Regions from separate parts of the Paenibacillus sp. Y412MC10 genome, predicted to be linked through region 1. Evidence: riboswitches for the same ligand, from Rfam matches in the RefSeq annotation. Region 1 holds a riboswitch; each other region holds the start of a gene.
What was found. Region 1 has a riboswitch for cyclic di-AMP ahead of GYMC10_RS02235 (hypothetical protein). Riboswitches for the same ligand answer to the same signal wherever they lie in the genome.
Positions count from the first base shown of each region.

Region 1 (7,341 bases):
CGAGATCACCGCGCCGGTCAGCCCATAATCGGTATTATTGGCGAATTGAATCGCTTCGTCGAAGGAGGCTGCCTTCGTGAAGGCCACCACCGGGCCGAAGATTTCCTCTTGGGAAATACGGGCAGTGCTGTCCACATCCGCAAAAATCGTAGGCTGAATGAAATACCCCTCCGGATCGCCCGGAAATCCGCCAAGTACCAGCTTGCCTTCGCTTTTTCCGATTTCGATATAGTCGAGAATTTTACGGTACGCCTTATCGTCGATGACGGGTCCCACCTGAGCCTCGGCATGGGAGGGGCTTCCGATCACCAGCTTCTTGGAGCGCTCGATGACCTTCTGCAGCACGGTATCATAGACGTCCTCATGCACGATGGCTCTGGAACAGGCGGAGCATTTCTGGCCGGAGAAGCCGAAGGCCGAAGCGGTAATCGCATCCGCAGCAAGGTCCAAATCGGCTTCGTTGTCCACGATGATGGCGTCTTTCCCGCCCATTTCGGCGATGACGCGCTTGATCCATCGCTGCCCCGGCTGCGTTTTGGCCGCACGCTCTTGAATTCGCAGTCCAACGTCGCGGGAACCCGTAAAGCTGACAAACCTGGTCAAAGGGTGATCCACCAAATAGTCGCCCACTTCCTGACCCGGACCAGGCAGGAAGTTAACGACACCCGGAGGCAGGCTGACTTCTTCCAGAAGCTGCACGAATTTGGCGGCTATGACCGGGGTGGTGCTCGCCGGTTTCAGCACAACGGTGTTGCCGGAGACGATGGCCGCCGTGGTCATACCGGCCATAATCGCGAGCGGGAAGTTCCAAGGCGGAATGACGATGCCGACGCCAAGCGGGATGTAATCGAGATGATTCTCTTCCTCCTCGTGGACCGTCAGCGGCTGGGGCGCGCTCAGGCGCTGCATTTCGCGTGCATAGAACTCCATGAAATCGATCGCTTCGGCCGTATCCGCGTCCGCTTCGGCACGCGTCTTGCCGGCTTCGAGGGTCATCAGCGCGGAGAACTCGAGCTTGCGCCGCCGCATGATTGCCGCGGCCTTGAACAGGTAGCGTGCCCGCTCGTTCGCCTCGGTGTGCTTCCACGTCTCAAAGGTACGCGCCGCCGTCTGAATGGCTTGCTCGGCAAGCTTAGTATCCGCTTGGGACACGACGCCGATGACTTGGCGTTTGCGCGACGGATTGACCGACTTAGCGGTACGTTCCGTATGGATTTTGGCACCGCCGATAACCAAGGGGTACGATTGGCCAAGCTCGGCTTCGACCCCGGATAACGCCGCATCGTATAACTTGTTGTTCCACTCGTTGTTGAAGTCCATAAATGGTTCGTTCCGAAAAGGTGCTCGCATGGGGAGGCCCCTCCTTAACATGATATGAATCGAAGCTTCAGGCCAATGGTCCAGCTGCGGATCGTCATGGTGGCATGGTTAGGATCTCCTGGTGAAAACCTCTATTTAAATATGTATGTCTCCCTGCATGCCGTCATGATTTTTGCATATGAGTTAGATAGAGTCATTTTGGTTACCTTGCAAAGGGGGCGCGCGCATGGACGGAACCGAGCTTTACCGTAAAGTGATCCTGACGGTGTCCGGCAATAAACTCGTGAAATGGCTGTCGATCAAGTACGGCCGGAAATTGGCTGGCCGATTCATTGCCGGCGATACCTTGGATGAGGCGCTGGACGAAATCGAGAGGCTGAACGCGAAAGGCATTCTCGTTACGCTGGATCATTTGGGGGAGGGCATTACGACGCTGGATGAAGCGGCCGGGTACCGAGAGGAATATTTGAAGCTGGTGGAAGGGATTGGGAGGCGCGAAGTGCAATCGAACGTATCCTTGAAACCGACGCAGATGGGCATGGCCCTGGACCCCGAGAAGGCTTACGAAAACATCAGGTCGGTGGTAAGAAAGGCTAAAGAGCACCGCAACTTCGTTCGCCTGGACATGGAGGATTCGCCGTATACCCAGGCAACCATCGATATGACGCTCCGCCTTCATAAGGAGGGGCTGACCAATGTGGGGACCGTGATGCAGGCCTACTTGTTCCGTACGGAGGAGGACGTGAAGAATCTGTTAAGGGCCGGCGTTAATTTACGGCTAGTAAAGGGCGCGTACAAAGAGCCGGGAACCATCGCCTTTCAGCAGAAGCGGGAGGTCATTGACAACTACAAGAAATTGGTCAAAATGCATTTCGACCAAGGGGCCTACGTCGCGATTGCCTCGCATGACGACAACATCATCGACTGGGTGAAGGTATTTGCCGAGCAGAGCCGCATAGACAAACAGGACTATGAATTTCAGATGCTGTATGGACTGCGGATGAACGATCAAGCAGCGCTTGCGCAGGACGGCTACCGTATCCGGTGTTATATGCCCTATGGAACGATGTGGTACCCGTATTTCACCCGGAGGCTGGCAGAGAAGCCGGCCAATCTGATGATGGTGCTCAAAAATATGTTCAAGTGAGCGGGATCCGATTGCAGAACCCCGTCAAAATGCCTGATGAAATAAGTGGCTTTTTGACGGGGTTCTTCATGGTTTCAAAAAACATCAGGCTGCTTAGAAGTGCCCAATCCAAAGGAAACGGGGATAGTAGCTCTCTGTAGCTGCTGCCCCTAGAAATGATAATACGCCTCCGAGCAATCCATCAGGAAGGAACGCTCCAGCGGCAGACTGCCTAACCGCTTCCGGCTAATGTGCTGATGCTGATTGGCCTCTAAATCGGCGAGGGCCGATACCGCCAACAGCATCCGTACGGATCCCCATTGCTGCTTTTGGACATAGCGAATGGCTTCCATCACGTGCATGCCTCTCAGCCTTGAGAATACGGATGCCCAGCGAACCAGATCCGCAAACTCTCTTGTGCTGGGCAGCGCATATTCGGCATACCCGGATGCGTTTTTACAGCTGATTTTGAACAAGCCGCAGTTCCTGCTGTGATCGCTCCAGGGGATAAAACGTTCGGCCGAACCCCGGTCGAAACGAAATATCTCCATATGGCGGATAGTCTCTTCACCTAATGCAGGCACTGCGGTTTCGATGACGGGTGTAAGCGCTGCCTCGATGAGTTTCGTCATGATATGATCTACGCTCCTTTATAAGAATGTTATATGCACGGCAAATAGGCCTGGTGAGCAGAGAAACCCCGCTCTCCAGGCCTATTTATGGTTAGAGCCCCAATTCCGGCGGCCGCTATGCCAAAGCTTGGATGGTATTCTCTCTCAACAACGCGCCTACGAGGTTAGCTGACGGATTCGGACTGAGAGCACCCTACCACTGGGCCCTTCGATCCTAGGCGCAGCGGATTCACCCCATTCACCAATCGAAGACTGGTGACTTTGGTTCCCCCGTCTCCCGGTCTGTCGGGAGCTCGGCGTATAACGTGTTTCGAATAGATGGATGAATCATACGCCGGAGGAAACGAAAAGTAAATGACCGTATGGGACGAATAGATTCCGAAATGTGATGAAAACGGTAAAAGAAAACGCGTACAATCGGCCGTGTCATCTATTATCGTGGCAAAATCTCGGTATCTCGTTGGATTGCGATAAATAAGAGAAAACAAGAGAAATACATAGTATAGAGCAGTATACGGAAGATAAAGACGAAATACTGCTTGGTTCCTGTTCGACATAACGCCAGATGTGTTTTTGCTCACATTTACATCCTGCAGGGCCGGACGTATGATACGAACTATGAATTGACGGTTATCAACGACCAAGGCATACGGGCAGCCGTTCCATGAAGGTAAAGGCAGTGTGAGAGCTGCGCCTGGCGCTTTATGGATCGAATCTTAGGAGAAGGCACCATGGGCCTTGCTGAGATTTGAAGGTAGAGGCGACTCTCACCGCGTGAACCTCCTGTTGCTGTGCTGTTATGCCCAGTCTGGATGACAAGTCAATGGCTAATAGAATAACATGCTACTCGTTTTTAATTTTCGCTGAGTCCTTGAATGGAAAAGGAACGGGGGAACCAGTCGGGAGATGAACCTGATCTCTCTGGGGTGAATCCTGTAGACAAGATAACGGTCTATGGGTAGGGCGACTCTCACGCCCGAATCCGTCAGCTAACCTCGTAAGCGTATCGAGAGAGGCAACGATTGTCGTGGACTTGGGCCACGGTGTATTTCACCGTGGCCTGTAAGAAGCCTGCGGGAAGAGTTCTTCTCTTTCCGCAGGCTTCTTTGTTGTTGCCTTCTCTTTCTGACCTTAGGAGGAGAAACGAAGATGGAGAAACCACAGGAATTCATCCTGGTATCCGCGCCGAACAAGGCCGGGGAGGAATTCGTCCGCCAGCTGATTCACAAACGTGTTCCGTTTGCGGCCATAGCCAACAACCGGGCTGAGCAGCAGAGGCTGCGAGAACTGGGCTGCAGACCCATCATTTTGATTGATACAAGAGACGAGCAGACCTGGATCATTCCCGAGTTTCCCGTCAGCAAGGTGTTTCTGTTCGAAAGCAGCTTGAATCTGTGCTGCCGCTATTTACGGATCTGCCGGACATGGACCTCGGAGTCGATTTACGTGATCACCCATTCCGGCAATCCGCGCTTGATATACAAAGGGCTGGGTGCCGATGTGGTGCTTCATACGAATCATCATCAGGTGTCCTTTCTGATGGCATCCGTAATGAGCTAAGCGTTTGGACTGACGCCACAAGAGTTAGGGGAGGTTACATTCATGCAGGATTTAGTTATGGTGCTCATTTTGGGAGGAACCTACGGACTGCTCATGCTGTTTATGTCCTGGTGCGGGCGCGTGGTTTCGGAACCGGAGGCTGATCAGCCGTGATGATCATGTTGATATTCACGATTTTTATTTTTCTCTATTTGATTTATGCGCTGATTCACCCTGAAAAATTCTAGGGAAACGGCTGAAGGAGGAAGGCATTCGTCATGGGCATTTTACAAATTGCCATCGTTATACTCGTTCTGGTGCTGCTGGTCAAGCCGCTGGGAACTTATCTATATCAGGTGTTTCGTTATGAAAGCAATGGAACGGACAGATGGTTCTCCTGGGCGGAGAAACGGATCTTTGCTCTGATCGGCTTAAAAGAACGCAAGGGGATGACATGGAAAGGATATGCCGTCAGCTTTGTGTTAACGAATATCGTGCTGGTTGCGGCGGGCTACTTGATTCTGCGGCTGCAGAAAGTGCTGCCGTTGAACCCGAGCGGTATCGGCCATATGGAACCAACCTTGTCGTTCAATACGATTATCAGCTTTATGACCAATACGAATCTTCAGCATTACAGCGGCGAGTCGGGATTGTCTTATCTGGCCCAGATGGCCGTCATTACGATGATGATGTTTACGTCCGCAGCGACCGGGCTGTGCGTGGCGATTGCTTTTATCCGGGCGGTGACCAGCAAGGGCACGACCGTCGGCAACTTTTTTGAGGACTTCGTTAAGGCGCATACCCGTGTATTCATTCCGGCTGCTTTCATCATTGCGATGGTACTGGTGGCGCTGCAGGTGCCGCAGACCCTGAAGCCTACGCTCAGCGTCACGACGCTGGAAGGAAGCGAGCAGCAAATAGCGGTGGGCCCGGTGGCTGCGCTCGAATCGATCAAGCATCTGGGCACCAATGGGGGCGGTTTTATGGGGGCCAACTCGGCGCATCCGTTCGAGAACCCGTCCCCGCTGACCAATGTGATCGAGATTCTGTCCATGTGGAGTCTTGGGGCGGCGCTTCCTTACACATTTGGTTTGTTCGCGAAGAGCCGCAAGCAGGGATGGATCATATTCTCGGTAATGATGACCTTGTTTATCGGCTTCCTGTCCTTGAACTATGCTGCGGAAACCAACGGCAACCCGGCATTAAACCAGCTGGGCATCGACGCCTCGCAAGGCAGCATGGAGGGCAAAGAGGTCCGGTTCGGGATCGCCCAATCCTCCCTGTTTACGACGGTGACAACCGCGGCTACGACCGGGTCGGTCAATAACATGCATGATACGCTCACGCCGCTCGGCGGGATTACGCCGCTGTCCCTGATGATGCTGAATTCCGTTTTTGGCGGAAAAGGCGTCGGGCTGATGAATATGCTCATGTACGCGATCCTGGCGGTGTTCCTGGCCGGTCTTATGGTTGGCCGTACCCCCGAATTTCTCGGCAGAAAAATCGAGGCCCGGGAGATGAAGCTGATCGCGATTGTCATTCTGGTACACCCATTGATCATCCTTGCTCCGACGGCGCTCGCGCTCATGACGGATGCGGGACAGCCGGGCATTGCCCATTCGGGCTTTCACGGCATCTCGCAGGTGCTTTACGAATACACGTCATCCGCTGCCAATAACGGCTCCGGGTTTGAGGGCCTTGCGGATAACACGCCGTTCTGGAACATCAGCACCGGACTGGTCATGCTGATCGGGCGCTACATTTCGATGATTGCCCTGCTCGCTGTAGGCGGCTCGCTGATGCGGAAGCAGTGGGTTCCCGAGACGCTCGGAACGTTCCGGACAGATAATAAGCTTTTTGCCGGCATTCTCATCGCGGTGGTCCTGATCATCGGTGCCTTGACCTTCCTGCCTGTGCTGGTGCTGGGACCGATTGCCGAGCATCTGACGATTCGTTAAATAGAAAAGGTGGCCTATTACCATGAATAATACGAGAAAAAAAGCGATGTCCCAAGAGATGGTCCGTCAGGCGCTGAAGGAAAGCTTCACGAAGCTGAATCCCGTCCTGATGATGAGAAATCCGGTCATGTTTGTCGTGGAGGCCGGGACTCTGGTCGTGCTGCTTATGACGATATTTCCGTCCTATTTCGGTACCGAGGGCAGTATCGGATTTAACCTGACCGTATTCGTCATCCTGCTGTTCACGCTGCTGTTCGCAAACTTCGCAGAGGCGCTTGCCGAAGGGCGCGGCAAGGCGCAGGCCGATTCCCTTAAGCAGTCGAAGCAGGAAATGACGGCTCGCAAAGTGATGGAGAACGGCGGGGTACAATCCGTGTCGTCCACGGCTCTGCGCAAAGGAGATATCGTGATGGTCGCGCAGGGCGAGATGATTCCCGGGGACGGGGAAGTGATTGCGGGCCTTGCATCCGTTGACGAATCGGCGATTACCGGGGAATCCGCCCCCGTCATTAAAGAAGCCGGCGGCGATTTCAGCTCGGTCACGGGGGGGACCCGGGTTGTCAGCGATACGATCCGCATCCGGATTACGAGCGATCCGGGGGAATCGTTTATCGACCGGATGATCTCGCTGGTCGAAGGGGCCTCCCGGCAAAAGACGCCAAACGAAATTGCGCTGAATACGCTGTTGATCGTCTTAACGCTGATCTTCCTGATCGTGGTTGTGACGCTGGCACCGATCGCGAAGTATCTTGGCATCGAGTTGACC
Region 1 is NC_013406.1:521,160-528,500, forward strand. Features, by position in the region: gene pruA (L-glutamate gamma-semialdehyde dehydrogenase) at 1-1,350, opposite strand, end outside; gene GYMC10_RS02225 (proline dehydrogenase family protein) at 1,547-2,467, shown strand; gene GYMC10_RS02230 (hypothetical protein) at 2,617-3,078, opposite strand; cyclic di-AMP (ydaO/yuaA leader) riboswitch at 3,215-3,387, opposite strand; cyclic di-AMP (ydaO/yuaA leader) riboswitch at 3,930-4,098, shown strand; gene GYMC10_RS02235 (hypothetical protein) at 4,228-4,638, shown strand; gene GYMC10_RS33250 (potassium-transporting ATPase subunit F) at 4,797-4,865, shown strand; gene kdpA (potassium-transporting ATPase subunit KdpA) at 4,896-6,575, shown strand; gene kdpB (potassium-transporting ATPase subunit KdpB) at 6,598-7,341, shown strand, end outside.

Region 2 (7,341 bases), 1.3 Mb from region 1:
AGTACACGGCCTCGACATGGTTTTTGTACCAGATCAGCGTCTCCGTTCCGGCCTTGATCAGGGTGTCGTTAAGAGAGAAGCCCATGCCGTCTTTGGTCAGCAGCAGCCTTCTCGAATTCCATGTCGTTGTATCGATGTCGTCTTTCGTATCCACGATTTCTTCCAAATGTTTAACGATCATGACAACCTCTCCTCTGCAGCTAATTGTTTCATGCTGTTCTCAAAAATCCCCAATCCCTCTGCCAGCGTGTTCATTTCAATGGTCAGGGGCGGCATCAGCTTGGCAACTTCGCTATGCGGTCCTGACGTTTCCATAATCAGTCCTTGTTCAAAGGCGATTTCGGATAGTCTTCCTGCGTGCTCCGGCTTATCAAAGGCTACCCCCTGGATCATGCCCCTGCCGCGGATTTCGCCCTTAAGCCGGGGATAATCCCTCACGACGTCTTCGAGCGATTGGCGAATCCGATGTTCGCGAATGCCGATATCGAGCTGAAAATCCTCCGTCTTCCAATAACTCAGCGCTTCGGCAGCGGCAACGAATCCGAGATTGTTGCCCCGGAAGGTGCCGTTATGCTCTCCCGGCTCCCAGATGTCGATCTCCGGCTTGATCAGCGTGATGGCCATCGGCAAGCCGAAGCCGCCGATCGATTTCGAGAGGCACACGATGTCCGGCTCGATGCCCGCATCATCGAAGCTGAAGAACGAACCGGTTCTGCCGCAGCCCATCTGGATATCGTCCAGAATGAGCAGCATCCCCTTATCCTTGCAGATGCGCGCCAGCTTCTGCAGCCATTGGCGGCTGGCGGCGTTCAATCCGCCTTCCCCCTGAACCGCCTCGACGATGACCGCTGCCGGCAGCGGAATGCCGCTTCCCGGATCATCCAGAAGCTTCTCCATATATGCCATCGTATCCACGTCGCTGCCAAAGTAACCGTCATACGGCATAAATACCGAGTGGCTCAGATCCACGCCGGCGCCCTGGCGCTTGAAGGCATTGCCGGTCACCGCCAGCGATCCCAGCGACATGCCGTGAAAGGCATTCGTGAAACACAGAACGGTGCTGCGCCCCGTCACTTTTCTGGCGATTTTGAGCGCGGCCTCCACGGCATTGGTTCCGGTCGGTCCGGGAAACATCACCTTGTGATCCCACCCGCGCGGCTTCAGAATAATCTCCTGAAAGCGGGTCAGAAACGTTTCCTTCGCTCCCGTAGCCATGTCCAGGCTGTGCGTAACGCCGTCCTGCAGGATGTAGTCGACCAGCTTTTCGCGAATCCTCTCATTGTTGTGCCCGTAATTCAAGGCGCCGGCGCCGGCAAAAAAATCAATGTATTCATTGCCCTGCGTATCCCACAGCTTGGCATTCCGGGCTTTGTCAAAGACCGTCTGAAAGCTCCGGCAATAACTTCTCACTTCCGATTCCAGCTTGTTAAACACGGTAAGCTTCGGTTTCTCCATGACTTGGTTGTCCATAGTTCCCTCCATTTGTTTAAATGTCATTGAAAAAGGGGCCAATCACGAATAACGGCTCATCTTCATGTGTCGTACCATCCGGAAACATCTCTGCTCCATAACCCACCGTTACGGTGCTCGGAATGGATTTCTCCTCGGCATAACCGAGAAACAGTCGGCGTGATGCCATATTGCTGGGCGATACCGTCGTTTCAATGAAACGGACGCCATGACAGGCCTTCTGGTTCATGAGGCCTGTAAGCATCGCCTTCGCGATCCCCTGCCTCCGGTGCGAGCTTGCAACCGCCACCTGCCATACAAAGAGCGTCTCCGGATTGCGCGGAGAACGGAAAGCGGAGATAAAACCGACGATGTCTCCTTCATGCTCCGCAATCATGCAGGTATCGTTGAAGTAATCCCCTAGCAGCATGTAGCAATAAGGCGAGTTCAGATCAAGCGATCCGGTGTCGCGTATGAGCTCCCATACCCGGGTGCCGTCCCGCGCCTCCGGTCTTCGGTAAACCACTTCGGTTCCGGTATCCACAGCCATCTACATAAACACCTCTTTCCAGACTAATTTCCGTTCGAGCGGAACCGCTGCAGAAAGCTCTGCAGCCGCTCGCTCTTCGGATGATCGAATATTTCCTCGGGTGTTCCTTGCTCAACGATCCTGCCGTCGGCTCCGAAGATGACCCGGTCCGCGATTTCCTTCGCAAAATCCATCTCGTGCGTAATCAGCATCATGGCCATTTCGCCTTCTTCGGCGATTTCCCGGATCACCTCCAGCACCTCGCCGACCAGCTCAGGATCCAGCGCCGAGGTTACCTCGTCAAACACCATCACCTTCGGCCGCATGACCAGCGCTCTAGCGATGGCGACGCGCTGCTTCTGGCCTCCCGACAAATTGGACGGGTGCATCTTCAGCTTATCGGCCAAACCGACCTTGCCCAGCATCGAGACGGCCCGCTCCTCCGCTTCCTCCTTGGACAACCCCAGCACCTTGCGCGGGGCTTCCGTCACGTTGCGAAGCACATTCATGTGCGGGAACAGATTGAAATGCTGGAAGACCATGCCGACGTTGCACCGCATCCGATGCAGATGCTTCTCGTTTGCCCGGACCAGCTTGCCCTTCTCCTCCATATGCCAGAGCAGCTCGCCATCAACCTCGATGATCCCCTCGGTCGGTTCCTCCAGCGTCATCAGCATCCGGCCCATCGTCGTTTTGCCAGATCCGCTCGGACCGATCACGGCCACCTTTTCTCCCGGCTGCATCTCCAAATCGATGCCCTTCAGCACCTGCAGGTCGCCATACGACTTGGTCACGCCCGCAAATTTCACGATCGGCTGTGAACCCGTAACGGGATTTCTTTCCCGCTCCGGCTTCTTCGCCTCTTCAGCCTGCTCATCGATTACAACGGCATTCAATAGACTCCCTCCTTATTTTCCACGCTGCAAATTCAAACGCTTCTCCAGCCTTTGCACCAGCAACGACGCGATATAACTGATGATCAGGAACAGAATCCCGACCAGCGTGTACGGTTCGAAAGCGCGAAATGATTGCGACACGATATTTTTGGCTGTCAGCATCATCTCGACCAGCGTAATGGCGCATAGAATCGGCGTTTCCTTAAACATGACAATCAAATAATTCCCCAGCACCGGGATGATCGGCGGCACCGCTTGCGGCAGTATAATGCTCCGCCAGGTCTGGGATTTCGTGTAGTTCAGTGCGGTTGCGGCTTCCCACTGTCCTTTCGGCACCCCTTCAATCCCGGAACGGTACACCTCCGACAGATACGTGCTGTAATGCAGCCCCAGGCCGATGACCCCCGCATAGAAGGCCGGAATCGAAATGCCAGTCAGCAGCGGCAAGCTGTAATACAGGAAGAACACCTGTACCAGCAAGGGGGTATTGCGAATAAATTCTATGATTCCTTTGGTGATGAGTGACAAGGGCTTAAATTTGCTCCGCGCGGCAAAGGCAAGCAGCAGTCCGATAATCAATGCCACCACAAAAGCACAGAGCGTGACCCATACCGTCATTTTTAATGCGCTCAGAAGCTGCGGCAGTATTTCAAACACATATTTCCAATCCCACATCCGCTACAGCCTCCCCGCGGTCAGTTTGCGCTCCAGCAGTCGAACCGCCATCGAGACGAGCGTGGCGATGACAAAATACATGAAGAGCAGCAGCACCAGAATCTCGGTCGTCCAGGAGATGTAATTGTTGCGGAGCACCATCGCCTGATACGTTAAATCCGCCATCGTGATGAAATAAACGAGCGAGGTGGATTTGATGAGTTCCACAAGTTGATTCCCGAACGGGGGAAGCATTCGCAGGGATGCTTGGGGCAGTATAACGTTCCACAGCCTCTGCCAAGGCTTCATATTAAGCGCCACGGCAGCTTCCCACTGTCCTTTCGGAACGGCCAGCACCGCGCTGCGAACAATCTCGGAGCCGTATGCGCCGAAGTTAAGTCCGATCGCGAGAATCGCCGCCAGCATTTTCGGAAGCTCGATGCCGATGAACGGAAGGGCAAAATACAACCAGAAGAGCTGCACCAGCAAGGAGGTTCCCCGAAAGATTTCGACGTACACGGCCGTCGCCGTGCGGACGATCCAGAGCTTCGACAGCCGGCACAATCCGGCTGCAAAGGACATCGCGATAGCCAGGATGGCTGAAAAGAACGCGACGATAATCGTGATCTCTGCTCCTTTGAGCAGCGTCGGAAGAAAATCGATCCAAGAATTCGGCATACTATTCCCCGCAGAGCGCAGCGGCTGTCATCTCACCCGGGAGCTCTTCTTCCGTGAACCCGAACTCTTGCAAAATTTCCAGCAGCTCGCCCGACTCCTTCATCTTTTCAAGCTCGGCATTATAAGCCTCCTGGAACTCGGTATCCGCTTGGCGGAAAGCCGTAGCCCCGTAACCGCGAACGCTTTCGCCGTCGATGACCGGCTGCTCGAAATCAGCCACGCGTTCGATGCTGTCGTCGCTGGCTGAATCCAGCATCGCCTGCAGGGACGGCCCCGTCATGGTAATCGCCTGCACCCGATCGGCCTGGAGGGCGCTAATCGCCGAAGCCTGGTCAGGGACCTGTACGATCCGGTCCGCAGGAATGCCCGACTTCTCCATGTAGCCGATTTCGACCGCACCGGTCATGACGGCCACCTTGGCCTGCTCATTCTTGGCAATGTCCTCATAGCTTCCAAGTTCCATCGGATTCCCTTGCTTTACCGCAAGGGCTTCCCCGATGCTGTACTCCGGATTCGCGAACAGGACGGCAGAGCAGCGGTCCGGATTAATGAACATGCCTGCCGTGATCAGATCAAACCGATCGGCCTGCAATCCGGCGACCAGCGAACCGAATTCCGTTAGCTCCCCTCTCATCTCCTTGATGCCAAGACGCTCCAGAATAACGCGGGCAATCTCAACCGCTTCGCCCGTGAGCTCCCCATTGGCTTCTTTGTAGGCATACGGTTTCTCGTTCGCAAACCCTACGGTGATATATCCCTGCTCAATGGCTCGATCCAGCGTACTTCCTTTGTCGCCGCAAGCCGCGAGCAATACCACCATCATCACGGACAACACCAGCACAACCACTTTCTTCAAAACCTTCCACAACCTTTCGTAATAGCTTTTCACTTTCTTAAAAAAACGGCATGACGAAATTATCCGTGTTAGCACATGTGTTAACTTGGATAAATAGACATTCAGATACCCGTGCATGGGACGAGGCTTCAGGGAAGATGATTCATCCGCTTCCTTGCACGCTTTGACCCAATGCCGTCTGACTGATTCAATTCGTTCCACAATTGCAGGCGCTGCCCCTCCTCCGTAACAGAATGCAAAAAGACCACCAAACAGGGGATCTAGACATAGCTCCGCCAGCAGGGGGTCAAAAAATAGAGAAAAGGCCCCTATAGAGAATAAAGGGCCTTTTGTATGAACATCCATTATGTATGCAAGACCCATCCACTGCTGACGAGGTTAGCTGACGGACTCGGGTAAGATGGTACCCTACACTCGTGAATTCCAAGTGACTCGCCCCTGGTGAAACTGGTTCCCCCGCTTTCCGGAATATGTATGCCGGAAACTAAGCGTGTGTTCATGATAAAGGGAAGCTCAGGAAAAGTCAAACCCCTTTAACCGCTTTTTCTGGAAATTCAGAAGTAAAAAACACCGTTTTTGCAACGAGAATATTGAGCCTTTTGAACACTTTATTTAAGGCTGTCCATACACCGGATTGGTCATGGAATCCATGCTCCATTTTCCGCTATATAGCAGGCATTTGACGGGTCTTGCGGAAATCGTTCATGCCATATATGTTTTATGCCATGAATGAGCCCCGGATCAGGAAGTCTGCCCGTATGAAATACGGGACCGAAAAAAAATTTTTGAAACACTCCATAATAAGTCTGATAACAACGCCTGGAATGACTTGAAAAAAAGCCCCGATGCTTAGCATCAGGGCTTTTCTCATCATACCGCGGTATAGCCGCCATCCACCAGCAGGCTCGTGCCCGTAATGAAGGAGGCATCTTCACTGGCGAGGAACAACACGGCTTTGGCCACTTCTTCCGGCTGTCCCAAACGGCCCATCGGATGAAGGCCGACCAGGTGCTGCGTGATCGCTTCCGTTCTTCCCTTGATCAGCGGCGTATCGATATATCCCGGACACACGGCATTGATTCGGATTCCTTTGGAGGCATAGTCTGCGCTGAGCGACTGGGTTAACAGCTTGACGCCTCCCTTGGCCGAAGCATAGGCGGTTACCCCTGCTTTTCCGACATGGCTATGGATCGAGCCGCAGTTTACGATTGCCCCTCCGGTTCCTTGGGACAGCATTTGCTGAATAACATATTTATCGCACAGGAAGACCCCTGTCAGATTAATATTAATCGTTCTCTGCCAGTTATCCATCGTTAACTGATCGGCAGGAGCATCATGGGCAATGCCTGCGTTGGCAAACAATACATCGACACGGCCAAAATGCTGCACCGTCTGATTCACCATATTCGTGACTTCCTGCTCTTGGGTTACATCCGTTTTGACGAACAGCGCTTCAAAGCCGGCTCCTCTCAATTCGTCGGAAACCGCTTGGCCCTGGTCGGAATAATCCGCGATAACGACCTTGGCTCCCTCTTTTGCAAAAAGTCTGACTGCCGCTTCGCCAATCCCGCTGGCGCCCCCCGTCACGATGACAACCTTGGAATCAAATTTCATGCGTTGATCACTCCTATGTTGTAAATTCATCAACCGGCTATCCATTCATGTAGAATAGGCAAATACCGACCATGATATTCCAATACCCCGTTTCCTAATGAATGACCAGCAACCTATCGAAGAAAAAGAATGTTCGCTAAAAATAGTCGCAAAGCAATAACCCTATTCAAGCTCAAGCCCTGTCAGACCGGACGCTCAATCGTAAACATCTCTCCCAGGGTCGAATAGATATTTCCTGCCATGCGGCTCACAGGTTTCAACTTCGATGCGTCAATCCGGCCATGCTCGTAGAGCTCCTCGGACACGTGAAATCGGACGACGCGGGCAATCAATAGATCAGCGGCAGGCAGCTGATCCGCGCCATCCAACGTGACGACCTGCTCCAGCACGCATTCCATGCGGATCTTGGATTGCAGAACGCCGGGAACCTTTACAACGTCACTAACGACCGGGGTTAAACGGGTTCGGTCAAGCTCACTTTCGTCCGGAGGCAGATTCGCCGCCGTTTCGTTCACGGCTGCAACGGTATCTTCATCCACGATGTGGATGACAAGCTCGCCGCTCTGCATGGCATTTCTCGCCGTGTCCTTAGGTGCACTGTTCTTTCGCTGAACGGAAACCGACAGCAAAGGGGGATTGCTCGACACAATGGAAAAGTAACTGAA
Region 2 is NC_013406.1:6,347,308-6,354,648, forward strand. Features, by position in the region: gene GYMC10_RS28040 (ectoine synthase) at 1-181, opposite strand, end outside; gene ectB (diaminobutyrate--2-oxoglutarate transaminase) at 178-1,470, opposite strand; gene ectA (diaminobutyrate acetyltransferase) at 1,487-1,999, opposite strand; gene ehuA (ectoine/hydroxyectoine ABC transporter ATP-binding protein EhuA) at 2,023-2,874, opposite strand; gene ehuD (ectoine/hydroxyectoine ABC transporter permease subunit EhuD) at 2,887-3,549, opposite strand; gene ehuC (ectoine/hydroxyectoine ABC transporter permease subunit EhuC) at 3,553-4,206, opposite strand; gene ehuB (ectoine/hydroxyectoine ABC transporter substrate-binding protein EhuB) at 4,208-5,062, opposite strand; cyclic di-AMP (ydaO/yuaA leader) riboswitch at 5,417-5,563, opposite strand; gene GYMC10_RS28075 (SDR family NAD(P)-dependent oxidoreductase) at 5,933-6,676, opposite strand; gene GYMC10_RS28080 (flavin reductase family protein) at 6,859-7,341, opposite strand, start outside.
Region 2: another riboswitch for cyclic di-AMP. It lies ahead of ehuB (ectoine/hydroxyectoine ABC transporter substrate-binding protein EhuB); the one in region 1 lies ahead of GYMC10_RS02235 (hypothetical protein).

Region 3 (7,341 bases), 3.1 Mb from region 1:
AGTCTCCGTTCGGGGAGTGATCCGTCCATTGGCGCTGCCCCTGGAAGCCGGAAGCGATCGCGCTGTGGCCTTGGGCTTCCTCTTCGAAACCAAGCTCCTTCAATCGCGGATTGCCGATCATCAAATCACGGGTGATCAGCGTCATTTTGACGACGGTTTCCCATTCGAGATCCTTGCGCTCCCGGCTGTTCTGCAGATGATCCGGATTGTTATCCGGTCCTTCGGTACAGTTCTCCTTCACCCAAGCAAGCGCCTTCTCATATTCTTCAGGATCATAGATTCCTTCTTCCAAACGGCGCGTAAACTCGCTCATATCCACATATTCGTTCCGCATGCCCAGATATTCCTGGAAGAAGCTGTCGTCCACGATCGAGCCGGCGATGCCCATTGACACCGAGCCCATGGACAGGTACGATTGTCCGCGCATATAGGCCGCAGCCAGCCCGCTCCGCGCAAAACGCAGGAGTTTCTCTTGAACGTCATCCGGAATGCGGGTATCCCCTTCATCCTGAACGTCTTCGCCATAGATGCCGAATGCGGGAAGTCCCTTCTGCGCATGGGCCGACAAGACGGCTGCCAAATACACCGCGCCCGGACGCCCTGTTCCGTTGAAGCCCCATACCGCCTTCGGACGCGAAGGATCCGCATCCATCGTTTCCGTTCCGTAACACCAGCAAGGCGTAACGGTTATCGTCAGGCCGACCTCGGCATTCTTGAACTTCTTGGCCGCTGCGGTCGCTTCGGCAACGCCGCCGATGCAAGTATCCGCAATCACGCATTCAACCGGCTCGCCATTCGGATATTTAAGCTCTTTCGTCAGCATCTCGGCGACGGCCTTGGCCAGATTCATGGTCTGTTCCTCAAGGGATTCCCTTACCCCTCTCCGTCTGCCATCTATCGTAGGGCGAATGCCGATTTTCGGAAATCCGTCCCGCCATCTGTAATCGTTTTCAATTGTCATGTATGTCACGCCTCCCTATAAGGATTATGACATCATTGTAAGTTGATTCGGGCTCAAGGATAACCCACTATGTTGTTATATCGGTCCCCAATTTCAGCAAGACAGTGTACCTATTCGTCAGCGGGTTGCAAACGATTTCGGCATCGAGGAGCAATATGCATTATAATAGGAAAAGGATGCTGCTTTCAGGAGGGACGAGACCGTGCCAAAAATCGAAATCTCGCATAGTAAAAGCGATCACTTCCGCTTCATCAAAAATCCGCAGCTGCTCTTTGCCGGCCAGGTCGTGGACGAGGACTTCTTTTATGGCCCGCCGCAAATCCACGATTTCTGCGAGATCATCTATGTGGTTGAAGGACGCGGAGAATTCACCATAGCAGGTAAAGTATATGAGCTTCATAAAGGCGATGTCGCCATCTATAACCCCGGCATTCCCCATGAGGAGAAATCCATCACGGACGGGCCATTCAAGGTAATCTATTGCGGCGTGGATTCGCTTCACATTGAAGGGGTGCCTCAGGGGATGCTGCTGCCGGCCTATGTCGAGCCGGTCATATCCTGCGAGAAATACGCTTATAAAGTGGAGAGCTATCTTTCCGAGATCCTCCGCGAATGCGATTCGCAGGTACTTGGATATGAAACGCTGAGCACGAACCTGCTGATGTCATTGATTACCGTGATTTATCGCATCGTGGACGTTAAACACCAATTCCAATCCTTGAAGGGCAAGAATGAAATCGCGCTGCGGACCAAGCACTTTATCGACGCCAACTACACCCAGAGCATCAGCCTCAAGGACATTGCCGATACGATGTATGTCAGCCAGCATTATTTATCCCATCTGTTCAAAAAAGAAGTCGGCGATTCCCCCTTCAATTACTTGATATCCCGCCGAATTGAAGAGGCCAAGCGCCTGCTGGCGGATTCCGAAATGCCGGTGCACGAGGTTGCTTCCCAGGTCGGCTACGGCAACGACAAGTATTTCTCGATGTTGTTCAAGAAAATTACCGGTCAAACGCCAAGCTCGTTCCGGGAACAGAGCAAATTGGCCGTGGAGTGAAGGAATTTTCGATTGTTTTCCTTTCGATAAAGCAGGCAGCCGCAATGGTACGGCTGCCTGCTTTTTATATATTACTGTTATTTGTCATTCTATATCGTCAAAAGTATGGAGCATGCTTGATTTTGACGGGGCCGACCGTTTCGATCCTGCTCTGGCATCCGAGACGGTACCCCTCTTCGATTTCTTCCGGATCCAGGCGCCGTTCTTCGGCCAGATTGGGTTCGGACAGATACTCGATTCCCTCCACCACCATGCAGCGGCAGCGCGCACATGTCCCTCTTTTGCAAAAAGAGTTCCAATCCACCTCATTCCGCTCGGCCAAGTCAAGCACCGTCATGCCCAGAACAGGGGCCACGCTACGCTGAACCTCGCGGCCCGTAAGCTCGATGATCCGGTCCGGCACGGCTTCCATTCTCTCTTCCGCTGCCGGGAGCGACGATTTCTCTCCGCTGTTCTCGCCCTTTTTGTTTTTCCAGAATTTAAACACGCCTTTATCCCCCTATGCATGTAATCATCAGGTTATGTATGAATTCCTTCAATTATTATACTGGAAAGTTTAAAAAATCAACATGCTTACTCTTATCGATTCTATGACATCATGCAATTGGAACTCTATGAAAATTTTGCTATACTAGCGTATGCTAGAGCAAATCCCATATTCTATGAGAATCATTCTATTATTTTATTGGGTTGGAGGGAAAACAATAGCATGCTGCATAAACCAATAGGAAAAACAGCCGTCGCTGCCGTTCTTGCCTTATCTCTGCTCGGAACCGCTCCCCATATCGGCCAGGTACAGGCTGCGCCTGCCATTTCGGTCAAGCTGGATGACGTTGCGCTTACATTCGATGCGGCTCCCAGGATAGACAAAGGGGTCACTTACGTGCCGTTCCGGACGGTCGGTGAGGCGCTGGGCATTCAAATCACGTGGAACAGCAAGACCCAAACGGTGAAGGCCATTGGCGAGGTGAAAGGTCAAACGACGGAAGTGCTGCTTCAAGTCGGGAGCTCGAGCGCAACCGTCAACGGTAAAAAAGTGAAGCTGGCCGCTCCCCCTGTCCAGCGGGAAGGCCGCGTTCTGATTCCGCTCAGCTCGTTCAGCAGCCAATTCGGCGTTAATGTCGGCTGGAATCAGGCGACTCGCACGGTCTCCCTCGTGTCGCCGCAGCGCGAAATGCATCTAAGAGCCTTTTACGCTTTGCAATCTTTCCAAGAGCGGGATCTCGTAGCATCCATGAATTCAGTCGCCTTCGGCTGGAGCCGCATTGATCGGGAAGGTCAGTTTACGCTTCAAGGCGACGAGTATCGTCTGCCTGCGGCGGCCGGCGACGTGACTCCGCAATCGATTGTTGCGGATGCTGCGGATCGGGAGATTAAACCGTACCTTATGGTTTACGCTTTGGACGGAAACGGCGAATTAACCAAAGTCCTCAGCGACAGCAGCCTTCGCCAAAAGTCCATTGAGGGCATCACGACTGCGGTGGCGGATAACGGATTCGGCGGCGTGGTGCTTGATTTCGAAGGGCTCGGTTTTAAACTGGATGCCGCGAAGCAGCAGAAGCTGCTTAATGATTACGTCAAGCAATTGAAAGCCGCATTGCCGAGCGACATTGCTCTGTCCTTAGCCGTTCCGCCATTGAACAGCGCCTATAAAGGCTATGATTACAAGACGCTGGCCTCCCTTGCCGATGATCTCATCGTCATGGCGTATCAGTACAATCCGGTTGGCACCAAAGCCCAGGTTCCTGAACCCAACAGTCTGGTGGACCAAGCCATTCAGCAGGCACTTCAGGCAGGCGTTCCTAAGCAGAAGCTCCTGCTCGGCATCAGCTTAAGCAGCGAAACGGCCACATCCGTCGACGATAAGCTCGGCTTGGCCAAGCGCTATGATCTGAAAGGTGCCGCCTTCTGGCGTCTGGGCTTGTTCCGTTCCTATAATAATGGCATGGAAGCCGCCGTGAATGCCTCTGTCGTAAAGGAATAATCTAGTGAGTCCTTTCGTAGAGACCCAAATTATGATCTTCAATAAAAAAGAAAGCCTGACAAGATCATCTCTTGTCAGGCTTTCCGGTTATGTATCGAACTCTAAACTGCGTATTCCAATTAGCTTGCGCTTCCTACCAGTTTAGCATAGTTCTCTTGACTCAATACACGGCGCGCCGTAACATAACGCGGTTCGTAATAGGAGTCGCTAAGCTTGCTGATTCTTACGCCCTTGCTGCTGGAAGCATGCGCAAATTGTCCATCTCCAATGTAAACGCCCGCATGGGAAATGCCGCTGCCGCTTGTATTGAAGAATACCAAATCTCCGACTCTCAGATCCTCGCGATCCACATGAACCCCGGCTTTAGCCTGACTCTGGGATGTGCGCGGAAGATCCATGTCGAAATTTCTAAACATATACAGAATAAATCCGGAGCAATCAAATCCGCTTGTCGTTGTTCCGCCCCATTTATAAGGCGTTCCTACCAATTGCTTCACTTGATGCTGAAAATTCGGTTGTTGATCAGCATAAGCTGATACGGCACCAGAAGAAAAAATAATTGCAGACCCAAGCAATGTGATGACAAATTTCTTCAAAATACGTTCTCTCCTTCGATGCCTACGGAGTTAGCTAAGGGTTCGGTTGAAGGTTCCCTATACTCTCTATGGTACAAGAATAATTCACCCAAGACGGTTCCCCCGTTTTCACAAACGAAATTCGGCAAAATTCATTAACATTTTGTAACCTTCTCTTAATATAGTATACAAGCAAGGATGCTGTCAATAATATCCTAGAAATCTATCACTATATGTTAATCAATGTCGTATAGGCTGAAAATTTTCATGTTTTTTCATTATGCCATCTCGTATACTCATGACAATTATGTAACACTCCATCGAACCTCCGGCGACGTTTTGTTAACGGGCATGCAACTTTTTTGCAGTTCGGAACGTTTACATATTCAGACAAGAAATCAAAGAGGTGATCCTTCGCTTATGAGTCAAATTACGATGGCTGAAGCTTTGGCAGTCCGGGCAGCAATCAACCGTCTCATGAATCAATTGATGTCGGAACGCTTGAACAACAGCAGCACGATCATTGAAAAAGGGGAAACGGCGGAGTATCCTGCACGCAGCGTGGATGCCATTACGGAAGAGATCGAAGCCGCCGCAGCGGATTACAGAAAGCTGGATCTGCTGATGGCAATCTCCAACACGACGCAGACCATTAGTTGGAACGGCTCCGACATGACCATCATGGAGGCGATCGAGCTCGCCAAACAAATGCGCAGCGATATCGGACAGCTTGCCCATCTCGGCTCCCGCAAGAAGCTGGAGCGCCAGAGCGGCCGGGGAAGCGGAGATGGCGCCGTAACGCTGTTTAACGTGGCCTTATACGATCCGGAAGCTTATCAGGCGCAGGCGCGCAAGAAGGAACGCGAAGTGACCAGGCTCTCCTCACTGATCGAGCATGCCAACCATACGAGCATGATTACGTTCGACGCATCAAAATACATGGAATAGCGGAAGCCGCCGGCTCCAAGCCTGCAGGCCGCCTCGCGTGCGGGTTTGGAGCCGGCGGCTTCCGTCGGCGGGCGGGAAAGTGCGGGCAACCGCTTATTGTTTGTCGGATACAAACAAACCTAATAGGAAACCAAAAACTCGACTCCAGTGAAAACGGATGACGGCTTACGGTTTACGCCTATCACCTGTCACAAGTTACGGACTTCGCTTACGCAAATATGATCGCTCCGTTTCCCGCTCTCTTCATGAATAATCAGAAAGCCGCCCTTGAGGGCGGCTTTTGTTGCCTTTTCTTACGAATATATTATTGGAACAAGGCTGCGGCTCCCACCAGGCCAACATCGTCCCGCAGTCCCGCAGGAACGATCTCGTAGGTTCCTAGATAGGACGGCATGACCAGCTTATCCGTCATTTCCCGAAGCTGCGGGAAAAGAAGCTCGCCTGCTCTGCTCACACCCCCGCCAACCACGATGCGATCGGGGTTGAAGCTGTGAATGACGTTAACCAGTCCAAGTGCCATGTAATAGACGGCACGATCGATGACCTCCACTGCGACGGGGTCATGAAGACGTTTAGCCTCGAATACATGCCTGGCGTTCACGCCTCCATCGGCTGCGGCCAGTTCAGAAATAACGCTGGTCTGGGTAAGCATCCGCTGGGATGCTGCCAGGCCGATGGCCGTTCCTGAAGCAAACACCTCCCAGCAGCCATGGCTGCCGCAATTGCACTGCGGACCGCTGGGATCAATGATATGATGCCCAAGTTCCCCTGCAAAGGAATTGCTGCCCAGAAACAGCTTGCCATCCAGCACGATGCCTGAACCGATGCCTGTGCTGAGCGTCACGTAAACCATGTTCGTCGACCCTCGGCCGGCACCTCTTACATATTCGCCCCATGCGGCTGCATTGGCATCATTCAGCACTTGTACTTCCGTATTCAGATCTCGTTCCATCCAGGCTTTGAGAGGGACGTTGGTCCATTCCGGCAAATTCGTGCCGTGAATGACAATGCCCTCCCGGCTGTTAACCGTTCCCGGCGAAGCCATGCCTACGCCTCGAAGCGGGTGGCCGCCCGACACGCTGCGAATCATGTTCGTAATTCTCGCGACCACTTCCTCGGCCGTACGCGCTCCGGCTGTCTCCATTTGCTCCCGGTTCAGCAGCTGTCCTTCGGAATCAAAGAGCGCTGCCGCGATCTTCGTACCCCCAAGGTCAACGCCAACCACAAATTCTTGCTGTTTATTCCATTCGGTTTGCAATTTTTGTTCACCTGTTTCCGATAGGTTTGCTACTTCTATTGATGTAAGCTGTCAGCCAAGGATCGCAGTTCAACCGGATCAATGGGCTTCAGCCCTGATCGGCCATACCGGACAGCTGAGCCGAAATGAACCTCGCTCACGCCGGTCTGGTCGATGAAATCGCGTATGATTTCCCACTTCAGGCCATTCCCGGCCAAAATCTTAAGCCCGGTGCCTGCGGCTTGTTCCACAAGCTCGCGAATCCTCGGGATCGCTTGCGGTGCCGGCTGCGGTCCTCCCGACGTCAAGACGCGGGTGACGGCCGGATATTTCTGCAATGTACGCAGCCCTTCGAATTGATCCTCCAATTCATCAAAAGCCCGGTGGAATGTCACCTGCATATCGCCCGTCCATTCCAGCATTTGGGCCAAGGCGGCCTCGTCGATCTTTCCTTCCGGAGTCAGCATGCCAAGGACCACGCCAGCCGCACCCGCCTTGCGGATCGCCTTAACCTCCGCAACCATGGTTGCTATATCCAGCGCGTTATACACAAAGGATCTGCTATGGGGCCTTACC
Region 3 is NC_013406.1:4,496,922-4,504,262, forward strand. Features, by position in the region: gene GYMC10_RS19400 (L-fucose isomerase) at 1-961, opposite strand, end outside; gene GYMC10_RS19405 (AraC family transcriptional regulator) at 1,164-2,021, shown strand; gene GYMC10_RS19410 (2Fe-2S iron-sulfur cluster-binding protein) at 2,119-2,508, opposite strand; gene GYMC10_RS19415 (stalk domain-containing protein) at 2,731-4,005, shown strand; gene GYMC10_RS19420 (C40 family peptidase) at 4,125-4,601, opposite strand; cyclic di-AMP (ydaO/yuaA leader) riboswitch at 4,605-4,738, opposite strand; gene GYMC10_RS19425 (hypothetical protein) at 5,001-5,528, shown strand; gene GYMC10_RS19430 (ROK family protein) at 5,833-6,786, opposite strand; gene GYMC10_RS19435 (copper homeostasis protein CutC) at 6,822-7,341, opposite strand, start outside.
Region 3: another riboswitch for cyclic di-AMP. It lies ahead of GYMC10_RS19420 (C40 family peptidase); the one in region 1 lies ahead of GYMC10_RS02235 (hypothetical protein).

Region 4 (7,341 bases), 1.5 Mb from region 1:
CTTTGGCGCGCGGCCATGGATTGAGCCCGTCTTCTTTATGCCACAGCCCGCTGCCGCCGACAAGGGAGAAATAGAGCAGGGCGGAGAAGACGAGCGAATAGACGGCATAGAAAATCATCATCCCGAGCACGCCGGTTTGCGACATGCCTTCGGATTTGAAAACGGGAATCAGATTGTACGTATTCAGCATCTGAATGACGAACAGCAGCGCCGATAAGAACAGGCCGCGCTTAAACGAGGTGTAGGCCCTGGTCTTCACGCTGTACACAATCGCAAGAATGCCCAGGATTAGGGTGAACAGGCCGTACCCTGCGAGCGTCAGCAGGGTGGCATCCTGCGTCTGCTTGTTGACATAAGCAGAGTGGGCGGCTGGCACCGAGAAGGAGGGCTCATAAGAGCGCAATTTCCCCTGCTCGAAGGTGAAGCGGTGCTCCAGCCTGGAGTCCCCGATCCTGGATTCAGGGTCCACATATTTGAGACGGGGATCCCCCTCCTTCGTAACCAGCTCCAGATTCGACAGGTCATAACCCGCCCGCTGAAGCCATGGCTCCGCCAGCGCCTGCTTCTCGGCCAATGTCATGCCGTCCTCAACGACGAGCAGCATCTGCCTCTGAATCTCGCCCTTGTTTAGCTCGATCCGATCAAAGCTGGAACGGGCATAATCATACGAGAATCCGACGATGCCGGAATTTTGCATGTGAACGTCCACATTGAGGGCATCCCCTCCAGGCTCGCTGAAGCGAACGCGGTATACGTCATAGGGATATTTGGCTTCATAGGTTTTGTTATATTCCGAAAGTCTCTTCTCCTTCGCCAGATATCCGTAAAGTTCCGATTTGGATTGATATGTAACCAAGGTTTCGTCCGTGTCCGCAGCCGCAAACTGCAGATGCTCCTGAGCAAACCTTGAAGCTGCCTGCCGAGCCTGCTCCTTGGAAATGATATCCGGTGAGGCCATCTCGGTATCTTCCGGATTCGCCCACGGAAATACCTGAAATAATAGGAACAGAATCAGGCCGACTGCGGCAGGCGCGATGAGCTGCTTCAGATTGGGCTTCAGCTTCAAGGGCTCTCTTGCACGATTCATGAAATTCCTCCTCTAAGAAAGTTGATACTCCCACTGGTATTCGATATGCCTGATTAAGAACGCATAGAGTCAATATAACATAGTATGAAAGCCATAAGCAGCTTATCCCAATTATCGGAATATTGAAATAAATCGATGAAAATGAATGAAAGGTTTCGAAAACGTTAGAGAACCCTACGCTTGTATTCTTGAATATGCCCAATTCGCGCTCTTTTAAAGATATTTCGGGCGAAAAACAGCATTGGGTTACGTAACGGATTGAGTTATAATCACATCATGCTTGAAGGAACCGAATATTCCAGCCGAATTTCGTAATGAAAATGGGGGAACCATGTAATTGGGGTGAATTTCATTATTCCCGGAATAATGAATAGGGCGACCTGTGGAAATGCCCGAATCCGTCAGCTAACCTCGTAGGCTGTTGCACAGGAACCAGACCGAAAGGCACTGCGTTTTCCAGTGTCTTTTTTCGTTGATTTTTTTAAAGAAGGTGTCCGATTGAACGCTAAATTAAACTGGCTTACATTGTCTCCGCCCCAAATTCTCGTGCTTGGTTTTGCGGCCATCATCTTCATCGGGACCGGGCTGTTAATGCTGCCAATCTCGACGACGACGGGCGAACCGCTTGGATTTACTGACGCCTTGTTCACTTCGACCTCGGCAACGTGCGTAACGGGCCTGGTCGTAGTGGATACGGGAACGACATTCAGTTCCTTCGGAGAAGTCGTGATCATGCTGCTGATTCAAATCGGCGGGCTCGGATTCATGACGATGGCTACTTTATTCGCCTTGGTTCTGAAGAGACGCATATCGCTCAAAGACCGTCTAATCTTGCAGGAAGCGATGAATCAGTCCTCGATGGAAGGCATCGTAAGGCTGATACGCAGAGTATTGCTGTACTCGCTCGTCATCGAGGCCTGCGGCGCAGTCCTTTTATCGGTTCGTTGGGCGTTTGATATGCCGCTGGGCCGGGCGATCTATTACGGTGTTTTTCATGCGGTGACGATGTTTAACAACGCCGGCTTCGATTTGTTTGGCGATTTTCGGAGTTTGACCGGGTATGTATACGATCCGGTAGTCAACTTCGTTGTGATGTTCTTGATTGTTTCCGGGGGCATTGGATTTATTGTGCTGTCCGATCTGATCGATTATCGAAAACAGCGGAGGCTCTCCCTGCACTCCAAGGTGGTGCTCACGATGACGGCTGCCTTGCTTGCGGTCGGATTTATCGTCATTCTCATATTTGAATTTACCAATCCGAGAACGCTGGGTTCCCTGAACTGGGGCGGAAAATTCTTCGGCGCGTTATTCCAATCCGTAACGCCGCGTACGGCGGGCGCGAATACTATAGATATTACGGGGCTCAGACAGGCAACGCAATTTTTTATCGTCATCCTGATGTTTATCGGAGCATCTCCAGGGTCAACCGGCGGCGGCATCAAAACCACGACCTTTACCATTATGGTAGGGGCGGTCATTGCGATGATGCGCGGGCGGGAAGACATCGTTATGTTCCGTTATCGCCTGGCCCAGGAGCGGGTGCTGAAGGCACTGACCATTGCCTTGCTGGCCCTGCTGCTCGTTCTAACCGTCTCGATGATTCTGTCGACGACAGAGGAAGGGGACTTCCTGGAGATTCTATTCGAAACGACATCCGCCTTCGGTACGGTAGGTCTCTCCATGGGCTTAACGCCCGATTTGACCGTGTTCGGGAAGATCCTGATCAGCCTTACGATGTTTGCGGGTCGATTGGGGCCATTGACGCTTGCTTATGCATTGGGGCCGAAAAAGGGTAAAGAATTATATCGTCATCCGGAAGGCAAAATGATAATTGGATAAGGGGTATAGGAGAGACATGAAACCAAAGCAATTTGCAATCATCGGTTTGGGGCGATTTGGCGCCAGTCTGGCGCTGGAGCTGATGGAACAGGGATATGAGGTGCTCGGCATCGACCGGAACGAAGAGGTCGTCGAGGACATGAGCGAGCTGCTGACGCATACGGTGGTGGCGGACGCGACGGATGAGGAAGTGCTTAAATCGCTCGGCATCCGCAACTTCGACTGCGGGATCGTTGCGATCGGGAACGACATTCAGATGAGCATCCTCTCCGCCATCCTGTTGAAAGAGCTGGGTGTCGCGATGGTCGTTGCCAAGGCGATATCGGTGCTGCACGGCCGGGCGCTGGAGAAGCTTGGCGTGGACCGGGTCATCTTTCCCGAGCGGGATATGGGGATCCGGGTAGCGCACCAGCTCGTGACGCCGAACCTGCTTGATTATATCGAATTATCCAAGGATTATCTGATTGTGGAGATGACGGTCACGGACTGCATGGACGGAAAAACGCTGAGCGAGCTTAATACGAGGGTCCGGTACGGCGTCAGCGTGGTGGCGCTGAATAAACAGTCCGGCATTATCGTAGCTCCGACGGCCATGGACGTCGTGAACTCCGGCGACATTATGGTTGTGATCGGCTCCAATGACAATGTGGACCGCTTTGAGTCCGAAGTCGTGAATATGCTCGAAAAATAAATATAGTAGAAAAAAACTGACGATTGCGAAATATCGTCAGTTTTTTTTCGATTTATCTTCCTCCAGCTTGCGGAACAGGATCTCCGTTTCTTCGATCCAGCGGCTGGCCGCCTTGCTCAGCTCCGAGGCTTGACCGTAGATCAGCGAAGTCGTTCGCCGGGTTTCGATGAGTGCCGGAATATGAATGTCGACGAGCCCGTTATCGGACAGCAGCTGCGGCCTCAGATAGGATTTGGGCAGCAGTGCGGCCGCCTTGCAGGTCGGGATCAGCCTGACGATCGCTTCGAAGGAGTCGATCTCCATCCGGATATCGGGCATGATGCCCCAGCGGTGAAACAGATCGTCCGTCAGCTTGCGGTACCAGGTTCCGGTCGAAAATATGATCATCGGCAAGCCTTGAAGCTGTTCGATGCCCACATCCTCGATTTCCGCCAGCGGATGTGAAGACGGGATGACAAGCTCCAGGTGGTCATCGAACAGCGGGATGCAGTTCAAGCCCGGCTGGTTGATGGATGAAGCAACAATGCCGACATCCACCCGTTTATCCCTTACATAAGACACGATTTCGTGGGTCTTGCCGGTGATGAGCTTGATTTCGGCTGACGGATGACGTTCCATGAAGGCATTGACCAGCGGGGGCAGGGTGGTCTGCAGCGTGGTCAGACTGGCGCCCAGGTTAATCGAGATTTGGTCCCCTTCCCGGTAATGGGCCAAGGTCTGCAAGAATTTGATCTGCTGCTGGCGCTGCTCCAGGGCGAAGGTATACACAATCTGCCCGATGGAGGTAAGCTCCAGCCTTTTGCCGCGGCGGTTGAACAGCTGCAGTCCGAGCTGGTCCTCCAGTTTGGCTATTTTTCGGGACAGGGCCGGCTGTGACAGGTTGAGCAGCTTGGAGGCTTGATTGATGCTGGATTGCTCCACGACGACGGCGAACACGTCCAGTTCTTCGAACATGGAAATCCTCCTATTAAAATAGACATGCGTGCAAAACGTTGCTTATGCGTATAGATTATAACGATTAATAATTATATTGCAATTCCATTATAAGAAAAAAAGGAGTAACATGAAACATGACACAAGTTGTTCACACGATTGCTGAAATAGGCAACTTTTTGTCGTTGCAAGGCTTTTTGAACAACCTCTTTTAGGGCAGGGGAAGTGTAATTGTTCTGAAAATAGGAAAGATTGAAAATGAAAACGCTGTACATTGGAAAGGGGAACGTCAACTGATGAAAGGGTATTATTCCAGAAAGCTGCATTCTTTGCTCGGTGTCATACCGCTTGGGGCATTTTTGCTCAGCCATATGATTTCCAACTTTAAGGCTTTCGAGGGTGGAAAGGAAGGCTTCGCGAGCGCGGTGCATTTTTTGAACAGCATGCCGCTGATTTTTTTCCTGGAGCTGTTCCTGATCTGGCTGCCATTGCTATATCACGGCGTCTACGGGTTATACATCGCTTACCAGGCGAATAACAACGTGGGCAACTACAACTATGAACGGAACATCCGCTTCACCATCCAACGGATCACCGGCGTTATTACGTTCGTTTTTGTCATCTGGCATATGTACGATACGCGCTTCCAAATCATGATCGGCAAAATCACGCATGACGATTTGGGCGCCACGATGCACGGCATCATGAACAATCCGGTTCTGTTTATTCTGTACGTCATCGGCGTTGTTTCCGCTACCTTCCACTTCGCTAACGGCCTGTGGGCGTTCCTCGTCAGCTGGGGCATCACCGTCGGTCCGCGCGCGCAGAAGGTATCCACTTACATCTGCATGGGCTTGTTCGTATTGATGAGCGTGCTGTTCGTTCTTGCCATGACAGCATTCCGCGGTTCCGAATTCCAGGCGGCGACGGCAGCGATCGATGTAGTTAAGACAGTCTTAAGTTAAAGGGGAGTGAACGAAAAATGGCATCTAATATTATCGTAGTGGGCGGCGGCCTCGCCGGGCTGATGGCAACCATCAAAGCGGCGGAAGCAGGCGCTCACGTTCATCTATTCTCGCTTGTACCCGTTAAACGCTCTCACTCCGTGTGCGCGCAAGGCGGCATCAATGGAGCCGTAAATACGAAAGGTGAAGGTGACTCTCCTTGGGAACACTTTGACGATACCGTTTACGGCGGCGACTTCCTTGCGAATCAGCCTCCGGTCAAAGCGATGTGCGAGGCGGCGCCGGGCATCATCCACTTGATGGACCGCATGGGCGTTATGTTTAACCGCACGCCGGAAGGCCTGCTCGATTTCCGCCGCTTCGGCGGAACGAAGCGCCACCGTACCGCGTTTGCCGGCGCGACCACCGGCCAGCAGCTGCTGTACGCGCTTGACGAGCAGGTTCGCCGCTGGGAAACCGCGGGTCTTGTGACCAAATACGAGAACTGGGAGTTCCTGAATGCGGTCATCGACGACGAAGGCGTATGCCGCGGTATTGCCGCCCAGGATCTGCGCTCGATGGAGATCAAGTCGTTCAAGGCTGAAGCCGTCATTCTCGCCAGCGGCGGTCCCGGCATTATTTTCGGAAAAACAACCAACTCGGTGATCAATACGGGAACAGCGGCTAGTGCCGTGTATCAGCAAGGCGTTCATTATGCGAACGGCGAGTTCATCCAGATTCACCCGACGGCCATTCCGGGCGACGACAAGCTCCGCTTGATGTCCGAGTCGGCACGCGGCGAAGGCGGACGGATTTGGACCTATAAAGACGGCAAGCCTTGGTATTTCCTCGAAGAGAAATACCCTGCTTACGGAAACCTGGTGCCGCGCGATATCGCTACGCGCGAAATCTTCTCCGTCTGCGTTGATATGGGACTCGGCATCAACGGCGAGAACATGGTTTACCTGGACCTCTCCCATAAGGATCCGAAAGAGCTGGACGTCAAGCTCGGCGGCATCATCGAAATCTATGAGAAATTCATGGGCGACGATCCGCGCAAAATCCCGATGAAAATCTTCCCGGCAGTCCATTACTCCATGGGCGGCATGTGGGTCGATTACAACCAAATGACCAACATTCCTGGGCTGTTCGCAGCCGGCGAATGCGAGTATCAATATCACGGCGCGAACCGTCTGGGAGCCAACTCCCTGGTATCCGCCATTTACGGCGGCATGGTGGCCGGACCGAAAGCGATCGAATACGTCAAAGGACTGAAGAAATCCGCAGAGGATGTATCCTCCACGGTATTTGACCGCGCAGCGAAAGAGCAAACCACCAAGTACGAAGGCCTGCTCAAGATGGAAGGAACCGAGAATGCTTACGTGATCCATAAAGAGCTCGGTGAATGGATGACCAACAACATGACGGTTGTTCGTTACAATGACAAGCTTGAAGCAACCATCGGCAAAATCAAGGAATTGAAGCAGCGTTACCGCAATATCAATATGACGGATACCTCCCGCTGGAACAACCAGGGCGTGGCGTTCACGCGTCAGCTGTGGAACATGCTGGAGCTGTCCGAGGCCATGACGCTGGGTGCGCTTCTCCGGAACGAAAGCAGGGGCGCTCACTACAAGCCGGAATTCCCGGATCGTAACGATGAAGACTTCCTCAAGACAACCAAAGCAACCTGGACGCCGGATGGACCACAGATTTCATATGAAGAAGTGGATGTTTCCTTAATCCCGCCGCGGATTCGCGACTATTCGAAAGACAAGTAAGAAGGAAGGGGGATTTACGATGTCTCAAACGGCAGCTGCCTCAAAGAGCGTTAAATTTATCATTAC
Region 4 is NC_013406.1:6,108,547-6,115,887, reverse strand. Features, by position in the region: gene GYMC10_RS26870 (CPBP family intramembrane glutamic endopeptidase) at 1-1,087, opposite strand, end outside; cyclic di-AMP (ydaO/yuaA leader) riboswitch at 1,378-1,522, shown strand; gene GYMC10_RS26865 (TrkH family potassium uptake protein) at 1,586-2,926, shown strand; gene GYMC10_RS26860 (potassium channel family protein) at 2,943-3,617, shown strand; gene GYMC10_RS26855 (LysR family transcriptional regulator) at 3,654-4,571, opposite strand; gene GYMC10_RS26850 (succinate dehydrogenase cytochrome b558 subunit) at 4,847-5,515, shown strand; gene sdhA (succinate dehydrogenase flavoprotein subunit) at 5,533-7,275, shown strand; gene sdhB (succinate dehydrogenase iron-sulfur subunit) at 7,295-7,341, shown strand, end outside.
Region 4: another riboswitch for cyclic di-AMP. It lies ahead of GYMC10_RS26865 (TrkH family potassium uptake protein); the one in region 1 lies ahead of GYMC10_RS02235 (hypothetical protein).